DNA from 2 places in the Pseudomonas sp. S2_E01 genome. Region 2 is predicted to be linked to the other one. Evidence: predicted binding sites of a transcription regulator. Region 2 holds the regulator's gene; the other holds the start of a gene.
The links. Region 2 encodes sigma-54, which starts transcription at its own class of promoters, with help from an activator protein. Its sites were predicted from a motif close to ANTGGCATNNANNTTGCTNT; they were not measured.

Region 1 (5,925 bases), 910 kb from region 2:
CACCTGGGCGCTTTTGCCTTGCCACAATACGTCCTGCAGGCAGTGAACAAGCCAAGCAACGACTAAAGGCTTAAACACCCCCCCATGTAGGAGCGAGCTTGCTCGCGATAGCGGTAGACCAGTCGCCAGTTTTATATCTGGCACACCGCCATCGCGGGCAAGCCCGCTCCTACAGTGGAGTCCTGCTATTTATTTGTATCTGTGCATCGCAATCCATGTGAACGTTCCCCCAAGGCCAAAGTCCAGATAAATGTGAACCCACATACGGGTTTGTTCGAGGAGGCTTTGATGCAAAAGTGGAAAGTCACTTTCGTGGATGATCACGGCGAAACAGTCGATGAAGTCTTTGAGTGTGAGCAGTGCCCGGATAACGAGCAAGCCGCCAAACTCATCAAGGCTCGGCTCCTGCCAGTCGCCGCCGAACTGGATCTGAACGATCTGGAAGGGCGAACCAGCGACGCGAGTGTAAAAAGTCTCAAGATTCAGAACAGCATACAAATCCTCGGTATCTCCCCCGTCTGAAACACCTCACCGCACATCTGCTACAACCAGGCCTTGGCAGCTCGACTTGCAAGGGGCTAATCTGCAAGCGAGATCAGCGAATGGATCGCTAAGGTCTGGTCTTGTCAGCTACATGCTTGTTCCCATCGCAGTGCCCGCGTTGTTTGTGCGGGCGTAGGGAGTACGGAAAGTCTATCCATCGGTTTAAGGAGGACGTTTCATGAGCACAGAAGCCTATCAAGAAGACATCAGCAGCTCGGTGCTGCGCCGCATGAAAGAAGGCGGTTTCGATTTTTCACGGTTCCATCCCATCGAGTTCTACGCCATTTTCCCGGACGAGGAGCGGGCGCGCAGGGCGGCAGGGCATTACTGTGGTGAATCCTTGAATGCACAAGTCAGCGCGCGCGACGATGGCGCATGGTCTCTGGAACTGAGCAAAGTGATGTACGCCACCTACGACGGTATCGGCGACTTTGAGCAGGATTTCGAGGCCGTGGTCGAACCGCTCGGCGGCATCATCGAAGGATGGGGCGTCAAGCAGGAGGTGCGAGGGCGACTCGCCTGACATTATGACCGCACTCAATAACGGCTGACCTTCGGGTTGGCCGTTTTCGTTTGAGCAGGGTGAAACCCGTCTTGGCAAAATCCTGAAACAAGAATAGATGACAAAAAAAAGCCGCCTGGGGAGGCGGCTAAAAGGGAAGTTCGGGGAGCAAATCCAGCGAATGGGTGGATTATCCGCATCGACAGCCGAGCAGTGAAATCAACTCTGGCTATGCTGCTGATAGACCGCAGTATTGCCTTGCAATGAAGCGGGGATGATCAGGTTGGAGCATTTGTCGCACAGGAATGGTGCGGCCAATGCAGTTTGAATATCCAACCGATTGATATTAAAGCGTTTATGCCGATGGCACGGGCCTTGCGAAGGCCTGTTAGTCCGGGTGACAAGGAGTACGGCATGATCCGCACCTATTACGATGAAATGTACGATGCCGGCGGCCAGGTTCGCCCGCATTACCGGGAATTTGCCCGTTGGCTGGCCGAAACGCCGGATGAGCTGCTGGCTCAGCGCCGTCGCGAAGCCGATCTGCTGTTCCATCGCGCCGGGATTACCTTCACGCTCTATGGGGACGAGCAGGGCACCGAGCGCCTGATTCCCTTCGACACCATCCCGCGCAGTATCCCCGCCAGTGAATGGCGGATTGTCGAGCGCGGCTGCATCCAGCGGGTCAAGGCGTTGAACATGTTCCTCGCCGACCTCTACCACGAGCAGCGCATCATCAAGGCCGGCTTCATCCCGGCCGAGCAGGTGCTGGCCAACGAGCAGTACCAGTTGGCGATGCAGGGGCTGGATCTGCACCGCGATATCTATTCGCACATCTCCGGCGTCGATCTTGTGCGCGATGGCGATGGCACGTACTACGTGCTCGAAGACAACTTGCGCACCCCCAGCGGTGTCAGCTACATGCTCGAAGATCGCAAGATGATGATGCGGCTGTTCCCCGAGTTGTTCTCGACCCAGCGCATCGCGCCGATCGACCACTACCCGAACCTGTTGCTCGACACCCTGAAAAGCTCCAGCCCGATCGACAACCCCAGCGTGGTGGTGCTGACGCCGGGGCGCTTCAACAGCGCGTTCTTCGAGCATGCATTCCTCGCCCGTGAAATGGGCGTCGAGCTGGTGGAAGGCGCCGACCTGTTCGTGCGCGATGACAAGGTGTTCATGCGCACCACGGACGGGCCGAAAGCCGTCGATGTGATCTACCGCCGGCTCGACGACGCATTCCTCGACCCGCTGGCGTTCAATCCGGATTCGATGCTCGGTGTTCCGGGGCTTTTGTCGTCCTACCGCTCAGGGAACGTGGTGCTGGCCAATGCCATCGGTACCGGCGTGGCAGACGACAAGTCGGTGTATCCGTTCGTCACCGACATGATCCGTTTTTACCTGGATGAAGAGCCGATCTTGAAGAACGTTCCTACATACCAGTGTCGTAATCCTTCCGAGCTTTCCCACGTCCTGGCCCATCTGCCGGACCTGGTGGTCAAGGAAACCCAGGGTTCCGGCGGTTACGGGATGCTGGTGGGGCCGGCCGCGACGACGGCGGAGATCGAGTCGTTCCGCGCGCGCATCAAGGCCAAGCCCCATGCTTATATCGCGCAACCGACGTTGTCTTTGTCGACCTGTCCGACCTTCGTCGAGAACGGCATAGCACCGCGGCATATCGACCTGCGCCCGTTTGTATTGTCAGGCCGCGAAACCCGGGTCGTGCCCGGTGGTTTGACCCGCGTTGCCCTGCGAGAAGGCTCCCTGGTGGTGAATTCCTCCCAGGGTGGCGGAACCAAGGACACCTGGGTGGTCGAGGATTGAAGGAAGCCTGCCATGTTAAGTAGAACTGCCTCGGATTTGTATTGGATGTCGCGTTACCTGGAGCGGGCGGAAAACCTCGCCCGGATGCTCGACATCAGTTATTCGCTGTCGCTGATGCCCCAGGACGGTCGTGGCGATGGTTTGCACGAACTGGCCATGCCGTTGCTGATCACCGGCACCCTGGACGATTACCTGGCGCGTCACGGCGAATTGCACGCCGAACGCCTGCTGCATTTCTTCGCACTGGACGCGGCCAACCCGGCGAGCATCTACAGCTGCCTCGGTGCCGCGCGGGCCAGCGCCCATGCGGTGCGTGGGCGGATTACCGCCGACATGTGGGAAAACATCAATGCCACCTGGCTGGAAATTCGCGGCATCGCCGAACAGGGTTTAAGTCGCTATGGCATGAGCCGTTTCTGCGAATGGATCAAGGAGCGTTCGCACCTGTTCCGTGGCGCGTCCTATGGCACGATCATGCGCAACGATGCATTCCGTTTCATTCGACTGGGCACCTTTGTCGAACGGGCCGACAACACCTTGCGCCTGCTCGATGCCCGCTACGAAATGGCCGGCGACCAGGCCGAAGCGGTCAGCGACGGCACGGCTCACGCCTATTACCAGTGGAGTGCGTTGTTGCGCGCCCTGTCGTCGTTCGAGGCGTACACCGAAATCTACCGCGATGCGCCAGGTGCCCGGCAGGTCGCGGAACTGCTATTGCTGCGCGTCGACGTGCCGCGCTCCTTGCGGGCCTGCACCGAGGAAATCGACCAGATCCTTGCTCAGTTACCCGGTGCCAACGGCCGGCCTGCACAACGTCTGGCGGCGGAAATGGACGCCCGCCTGCGTTACACAGGCATCAATGAAATCCTCGAGGAAGGCCTGCACGCCTGGCTGACCGAATTCATCCCGCTGGTGCGCCAGTTGGGCAATGCCATACACAGTTCCTACCTGGAGGCGGCATGAGACTTTCCATTAGCCACGAGACCACCTATCACTATGAAGACCAGGTGCGCGCCAGCATCCAGTATCTGCGCCTGACGCCCCACGACAGCGAGCGCCAGCACGTGCTCAGCTGGCAACTGGACCTGCCGCGTCCGGTGCGTGCGCAGCTCGATCCGTTCGGCAACATCCTGCACGTGCTGACCATGGACGAGCCGCACGAAGCGATCATCATTGGCGCTCGGGGTCAGGTCGACATCGACGAACTGCGCGAAGCCGAGCACGAGAGCCAGTCGGCGCTGCCGTTCCTGCGGTTCACCCGATTGACCGAAGCCGACGAATCCTTGCGCGCATTTGCCGAAAAAACCTGCAAGACCCGCCGTGATCGCACGGCGCTGATCGACCTGATGCACGGCCTGAATGCGCACATGACGTACACGCCGGGCTCCACCGAAGTCGATACCAGCGCGTCCCAGGCCTTCGCCGGGCGTTCCGGTGTTTGCCAGGACCACACCCACGCATTCCTGGCCTGCGCCCGCAGCCTGGGCGTTCCTTCGCGTTATGTATCGGGCTATCTGTACAGCGAGAACTCAGAGCACCTGGCCAGCCATGCCTGGGCGGAAGCCTGGCTGGACGATGCGTGGTACAGCTTTGACGTGACCAATGAACTGGCCCGCCCCGAGCGTCATCTGAAGCTTGCGGTAGGCCTGGATTACCTGGACGCATGTCCGGTACGCGGAATGCGTCGGGGCGGGGGTTGCGAGCAGATGCACGCGAAAGTGCTGGTGTCGCCGACGCCGGTGATTTCGGCGGTGCAGCAATAAATTCAACGCCCCCCTACAGGGGGGCGGGTGCTGATCAGGGCTTAACCTTCCGCCCAGCCATGTGTTTCAAATACCCCACCAGCATCTCCAACTCCGCATCGGGCAACACCGCTGCCGCAAACCCGGGCATCTTCGCCTGCGGCCACTGCCGCAGGCTCTGCGGATCACGGATGTAGCGCTTGAGGAAGTCCGCCCCGAAATACTCGGTCGGGTTGAACGGGATATTCAGATCCGGGCCAAACTGTGCGTCACCTTCGCCATTGAGGCGATGACACGCCAGGCAGTTTTTCTGGAACAGCGCAAAACCCTGGTTCACCGGATCGTCTACCTTCAACTTTGGATCGGGTAACAGGGCCGGAAAACGCTCGGCCACCGGCGCCAGGCGCTTGATCGCGGCGACCTGGAACGGCCATTGTTCCGGGCTGATGTGCCCGGCCCTTGGATCGGTCCACACCAGATAAAACGGTCCCGCGCTCGGCTTGCCCGCCGACAGCGCCGGCCAGGGTTTGGCGGGGTCTTCAATCGCCAGCCAGGCCCGCGAGCCCTTGGTATCGAGCAACGGCGCAGCGGCCAGCTCGGCGGCGAACCCATCCAGCGCCACGGCTTGCAGGTGATCCTGTGGCGTGACGCCTGTGAGCAACGCGGCGAGAGGCACGGCGCGATAGTCCATGTCCTTTTTATAGGAAACGTCGTCCTTGATCGTGATGGTCTGGAGCTGTGGATGCTTGAGCAAGTCTTCGGTTTGCCAGGTGCGGCTGGTTGCGCCCAGCTCCAGGTTCAGCTGTGCGGCATACAGGGGCGAACCCACCAACAGTGCCCCGATCAGAAAAAGCGTTTTCACATGTTCGCCGCCCATGTCGTGGAAGTGCCGCCAAGGGTGGCACAGCCATGCTGGCCCGGGTAGCGGGCCAGTCACATTTTTAACGAGGCGATAAAAACTGTGTCAGCCAATCACCTTGGTCAGGTTCGGCACGATCAACAACAGAGTAGTGGCGAAGAGAATGAGCCCGGCTTGACGAACTTTCGAATGTTTGAACATGGCTTGACCGCCTTTATTGTTATTTCCTGATGCCTGCCTGCATTTCTCCATGACGGCAGAGCGTTGCACTTCCTGTTTGACGAGCGCTCGGCAAAACCCGACGACAACTTCGTACATGTTCACCTTAGGGCTCGTTGAGGCCCGCGTCAGCCGTGGCTTAGATCCATTTCATATGGTGAAGTTAAATAAAGCTTTAAAAACGGCATGAGGCCTATTGCCAGCTTCTTTGCCGGCCTTTTACTAGACGGCTCGGG
Region 2 (5,925 bases):
GGCGTGGCCACCTATACGGGCGACGTGGTCATCACCCAGGGCTCGATGAAGGTCACCGGCAACAAGGTCACCATGACCCGGGCGCCCAACGGTGACATCGACGTGGTGACCTCGGTGGGCAACCTCGCCTACTTCGAGCAACTGCAAACGGCGGGCGACACCAAGCCGGTGCAGGGCTACGGCGTGACCATCCAGTACCACGCCACGCAGGACCGCGTCGTGCTGATCGACCGCGCCAAGGTCATCGACAAGGACGGCAACGTGACCCAGGGCGAGAAAATCGTCTATGACACCAACAAGAAACTTGCCAGTGCCGGCCGCGCCACGGGTACCAACGTGACAGAGTCGCGTCCGCGTATCGACATGGTGATCCAGCCTAAAAAGAAAACCGAAGAGCAAAAGGCCCCGTAAATGGCAACTCTGAAAGCTCAGCATCTGGCCAAGAGCTACAAGAGCCGCCAGGTCGTGCGCGACGTCAGCCTGTCCATCGACAGCGGTCAGATCGTCGGCCTGCTTGGCCCTAACGGCGCCGGCAAGACCACCTGCTTCTACATGATCGTTGGCCTGGTCCAGGCCGATCAGGGCCGCGTCCTGATCGATGACCTCGACGTCAGCCACCAGCCGATGCACGGCCGCGCAAAAGCCGGTATCGGCTATCTGCCGCAGGAAGCGTCGATCTTTCGCAAGCTCTCGGTCGCCGACAACATCATGGCGATCCTCGAGACCCGCAAGGAACTCGACAAGGCCGGCCGTCGCAAGGAATTGGAAAGCCTGTTGCAGGAATTCCACATCAGCCACATCCGCGACAACCTCGGTATGAGCCTGTCCGGTGGTGAACGCCGCCGCGTGGAAATTGCTCGCGCCCTGGCGACCAGCCCGAAATTCATCCTGCTCGACGAACCTTTCGCCGGCGTGGACCCGATCTCGGTCGGTGACATCAAGCAGATCATCCATCACCTCAAGGCCAAAGGCATTGGCGTGCTGATCACCGACCACAACGTCCGTGAGACCCTGGATATCTGCGAAACCGCCTACATCGTCAACGATGGCCAACTGATTGCCGAAGGTGACGCTGAAACCATCCTGGCCAACGACCTGGTCAAGGAAGTGTACCTGGGCCACGAGTTCCGCCTTTAAGCGTCGAGGTCCCTGGCTGATCTACCGAGCGCTTGTATCAATAAAAAATCAAGGCTTTTTTATTGTTACAGCGCTCTAGGCAAACGCTGCTGTTTCAGGCATATAATTTGCTTATGTTTGGCGCTTCGGCGCCCTGTAGTGGATGGCGCATGTGCGCCGGAAAAAGGTGTTAAGCCCCTGCCATGAAACCATCGCTAGTCTTGAGAATGGGCCAGCAGCTGACGATGACACCGCAGCTGCAACAGGCCATCCGCCTGCTCCAATTGTCGACCCTGGACCTGCAACAGGAAATCCAGGAGGCCTTGGAGTCCAATCCGATGCTCGAACGCCAGGAGGAAGGCGACGACTTCGACAACACCGACCCGATGGCCGACAACGTCGAACAGAAGCCCACCCCCGACACTCAGGAAACCTCCTACCAGGAAAGCGCGCCGACGGTCGACAACCTCGAAGAAGGCGACTGGAACGAGCGTATTCCCAACGAACTGCCCGTCGACACCGCTTGGGAAGACGTCTATCAGACCAGTGCCAGCAGCCTGCCCAGCAGCGATGACGACGAGTGGGATTTCACCACCCGCACATCGGCCGGCGAAAGCCTGCAAAGTCACCTGCTGTGGCAGTTGAACCTGGCACCGATGTCCGATACCGATCGTTTGATCGCCGTGACCCTGATCGATTGCATCAACAATCAGGGCTACCTGGACGAAACGCTCGAGGAGATCCTCGAAGCCTTCGATCCGGAACTGGACATCGAACTGGACGAAATCGAAGCCGTCCTGCACCGCATCCAGCAATTCGAACCTGCCGGCATCGCCGCCCGAAACCTGGGTGAGTGCCTGCTGCTGCAATTGCGCCAGCTCCCCGCCAAGACACCCTGGCTGGCAGAGGCCAAGCGTCTGGTCACCGACTACATCGACCTGCTCGGCGGCCGCGACTACAGCCAGCTGATGCGCCGCATGAAGCTCAAGGAAGACGAACTGCGCCAGGTGATCGAGCTGGTGCAAAGCCTGAACCCGCGCCCGGGCTCGCAAATCGAGTCCACCGAAGCCGAATACGTCGTCCCCGACGTCATCGTACGCAAGGACAACGAGCGTTGGCTGGTGGAGCTGAACCAGGAATCGGTGCCACGCCTGCGGGTCAACGCCCAGTACGCCGGTTTCGTGCGCCGCGCCGACACCAGTGCCGACAACACCTTCATGCGCAATCAGTTGCAGGAAGCGCGCTGGTTCATCAAGAGCCTGCAGAGCCGAAACGAAACACTGATGAAAGTAGCCACCCAGATCGTCGAGCATCAGCGCGGTTTTCTGGAGTACGGCGACGAAGCGATGAAACCGCTGGTGTTGCATGACATCGCCGAAGCGGTGGGCATGCACGAATCGACGATATCCCGCGTGACGACGCAAAAGTTCATGCATACCCCGCGGGGTATTTATGAGCTGAAATACTTTTTCTCCAGCCATGTCAGCACCTCCGAAGGCGGTGAATGCTCGTCCACGGCGATCCGCGCGATCATCAAAAAACTGGTAGCGGCGGAAAATCAGAAAAAGCCGTTGAGTGACAGCAAGATCGCTGGTTTACTGGAGGCACAAGGCATTCAGGTGGCTCGCCGCACCGTCGCCAAGTACCGCGAATCCCTCGGGATCGCGCCTTCAAGCGAACGCAAGCGGTTGATGTAGGGCCACGCCACAGCGTTCCAGTGGCAAACATTTGTTTGCCGCTTTATGCACTGGCAACGAAGGAGAAGCTGTATGCAAGTCAACATCAGTGGACACCAACTGGAAGTGACCGAACCTCTTCGCACCTACATCGGCGAAAAACTCGATCGGCTGGAGCGACACTTCGACAAGATCACCAATGTCCAGGTCACGATGACCGTCGAAAAGCTCAAACAGAAAATCGAAGCCACCTTGCATATTCCTGGCGGTGAAGTGGTCGCCAACGCGGAACATACCGATATGTACGCGGCCATCGACGCACTGACCGACAAGCTGGATAAACAACTCAAAAAGCATAAGGAAAAGACCCAGAGCCTCCTCCAGGGCGCAACCGGTCGTTAACACTCCCTACCCATGATCCGACTTGAAAGCATACTGACCCCCGGCCGTTCCCTCGTGAACGTGCCGGGCGGCAGCAAAAAGAAAGCCCTTGAGCAAATTGCCAACCTGATCGCACGGGAAGTCCCCGATCTGGAAATGCAAGATGTCTTCGAGGCACTGATCGCCCGTGAAAAACTCGGCTCGACCGGTTTTGGCAACGGCATCGCCATTCCGCACTGCCGGCTCAAGGGTTGCACCTCGCCCGTCAGCGCCTTGATGCACCTGGATGCACCCATCGATTTCGACGCCATCGACGGCGCGCCGGTAGACCTGTTGTTCGTGCTGCTGGTCCCGGAAGCTGCTACCGATGCGCACCTTGAGTTGCTCCGCCAGATCGCCAGCATGCTCGATCGCAAGGAAGTCCGTGATCGCCTGCGCAGCGCCGCGAGCAATGAAGCCTTGTATCAGGTTGTCCTGGACGAGCAAAACGGGCACTAATCATGCGCTTGATCATCGTCAGTGGCCGCTCCGGCTCAGGTAAAAGTACCGCGCTCGATGTGCTCGAAGACAACGGCTACTACTGCATCGACAACCTGCCCGCAGGGCTGCTGCCGGAACTGGCTGAACGCGCGCTGATCCACACCGAACTGACGCAACCGCTGGTGGCCGTCTCCATTGACGCACGTAACCTGCCAAGCCACTTGAGCCGTTTCCCGGAACTGCTCGAAGAAGTCCGCAGCCGGCATATCCAGGTGGATGTGCTGTATCTGGATGCCGACGAAGAGACGCTGCTCAAACGTTTTTCGGAAACCCGTCGCCGTCACCCACTGAGCAGCGCCAATCGCTCACTGGCCGAGGCAATCACCGATGAGACAGCACTACTCGGGCCGATTGCCGACCTCGCTGACCTCAAGGTCAATACCACCAGTCTTAACCTGTATCAGTTGCGCGATACCATCAAGCTGCGCCTGCTGAACCAGCCAGAACCCGGCACGGCGTTCCTCGTGGAGTCTTTCGGATTCAAGCGCGGTATGCCGGTAGATGCCGACCTGGTATTCGACGTACGCTGCCTGCCCAACCCTTATTGGAAGCCTGAATTGCGCGAGCAATCCGGGCTCGATCAGCCGGTAGCCGAATACCTGGCCGCCCAGCCGGACGTCGAGGAGATGTACCAGGACATTTCCACGTACCTGCTCAAATGGTTGCCCCGCTTCGCCGCCAGCAACCGCGCCTACGTCACCATTGCCATTGGTTGCACAGGCGGACATCATCGGTCCGTCTACCTGACTGAACGTCTGGGCCAGGTCCTGCAAAAAACTCTGAAGAACGTCCAGGTCCGCCACCGCGACCTCAGCTAAAGGATTCACATCGCGATGCCTGCTCTGGAAATTGAAATCATCAACAAGCTGGGCCTGCATGCCCGCGCTTCCGCCAAGTTCGTTGGCGTGGCGGGCCAGTTTCCTTGCCAGATCAGGGCCGGACGCACACCGACGTCCATGGTCGACGGCAAAAGCATCATGGCCATGATGATGCTCGCCGCGGGCAAGGGCACCAAAATCCACCTGAGCACCGAAGGCGAACAGGAACAGGAAGCGCTCGATGCGCTGGTGGCGTTGATCAACAACTATTTCGACGAAGGCGAGTAACGAGCATCCTGTAGCAACGGGCCTGTGCCGCTGCTACACCCTCCCCCGCTAAGCCAGCGCTGTATCCATCACCATCATCAGACAGAACCCGACCAGCAGGCCAAGGCTCGCCAACTTGTCGTGACCATGGCGGCGCGACTCCGGGATGACTTCATGGGTGACCACCAACAGCATGGCCCCAGCAGCCAACGCCAGGCCCAACGGCAAGATCAACTCGGCCAGGCTGACCAGCCAGGCGCACAACAGGGCAAAGACCGGTTCGACCAATCCGGACGCCGCGCCGATCAGGAATGCCTTCACTCGCGACATGCCCGCCCCTGCCAATACCAACGCGATGACCAACCCTTCTGGCACATCTTGCAAAGCGATACCCATGGCCAGGCTGTCGGCGTCGGGCATGCCGCCCCCCGCAGAAACGCCCACAGCCATGCCTTCGGGAATGTTGTGAGCGACGATGGCAAACACGAACAACCAGATCCGTGGCGGGATGACCGGTCGCTGCGGTGTACCAACGAGCATTTCCGGTGACGCACCGGAGACTTTCCGATCCACCAGGAACAACCCGAACGCGCCCAGCAGGATGCCAAAACTGATCAGCCCGCTGGCCGCCCAAGGGGTCAGCCCGAGGTTTTCGGCCGCAGAGATGCCCGGAGCGATCAGCGAAAATGCTGTTGCCGCAAGCATCACACCGGCACCAAAGCCGAGCAGCGTGTCGCTGAGCGCCTGGGGCATGCGCCGGATCACCAACACCGGCACTGCACCCAATGCCGTGCCCAGCGCGCAGATCGCACCGCCCTGTAACGCGCGCAACAGTTTCGGCTCAAGCCCCAACCACGTGAGGCCCTGGGCAACCAGCAAGCTCATGCCCGCCAGCAGTAAAAGCGACCCCAACGCATAGCGAAACATCCGCCCACTTCCGGTCGCCAGTGTTTCAGTGCCCATAATCAGCCCTGGATTGTTGTTATAGGAGCCTTAAACCAGTGCAGCCTGATAGCGCGCAGCGACTTCTGGCCAATTGATCACGTTGTAAAAAGCGTTGATGTATTCAGGCCGACGGTTCTGGTATTGCAGGTAATAGGCGTGTTCCCAGACGTCCAGACCGAGTA

Region 1: the regulator sigma-54 is predicted to act here: its motif matches at 1,408-1,427, upstream of AB4O36_RS17785 (circularly permuted type 2 ATP-grasp protein).

The regions. Positions count from the first base shown of each region.
Region 1 is NZ_CP162762.1:3,833,156-3,839,080, reverse strand. Features, by position in the region: gene speE (polyamine aminopropyltransferase) at 1-66, shown strand, start outside; gene AB4O36_RS17795 (hypothetical protein) at 289-522, shown strand; gene AB4O36_RS17790 (ribonuclease E inhibitor RraB) at 722-1,066, shown strand; gene AB4O36_RS17785 (circularly permuted type 2 ATP-grasp protein) at 1,460-2,869, shown strand; gene AB4O36_RS17780 (alpha-E domain-containing protein) at 2,882-3,832, shown strand; gene AB4O36_RS17775 (transglutaminase family protein) at 3,829-4,632, shown strand; gene AB4O36_RS17770 (c-type cytochrome) at 4,667-5,488, opposite strand; gene AB4O36_RS17765 (hypothetical protein) at 5,576-5,794, opposite strand.
Region 2 is NZ_CP162762.1:4,743,903-4,749,827, forward strand. Features, by position in the region: gene lptA (lipopolysaccharide transport periplasmic protein LptA) at 1-411, shown strand, start outside; gene lptB (LPS export ABC transporter ATP-binding protein) at 412-1,137, shown strand; gene AB4O36_RS22110 (RNA polymerase factor sigma-54) at 1,320-2,813, shown strand; gene hpf (ribosome hibernation-promoting factor, HPF/YfiA family) at 2,886-3,194, shown strand; gene ptsN (PTS IIA-like nitrogen regulatory protein PtsN) at 3,207-3,671, shown strand; gene rapZ (RNase adapter RapZ) at 3,674-4,531, shown strand; gene AB4O36_RS22130 (HPr family phosphocarrier protein) at 4,547-4,819, shown strand; gene AB4O36_RS22135 (ZIP family metal transporter) at 4,868-5,761, opposite strand; gene AB4O36_RS22140 (superoxide dismutase) at 5,792-5,925, opposite strand, start outside.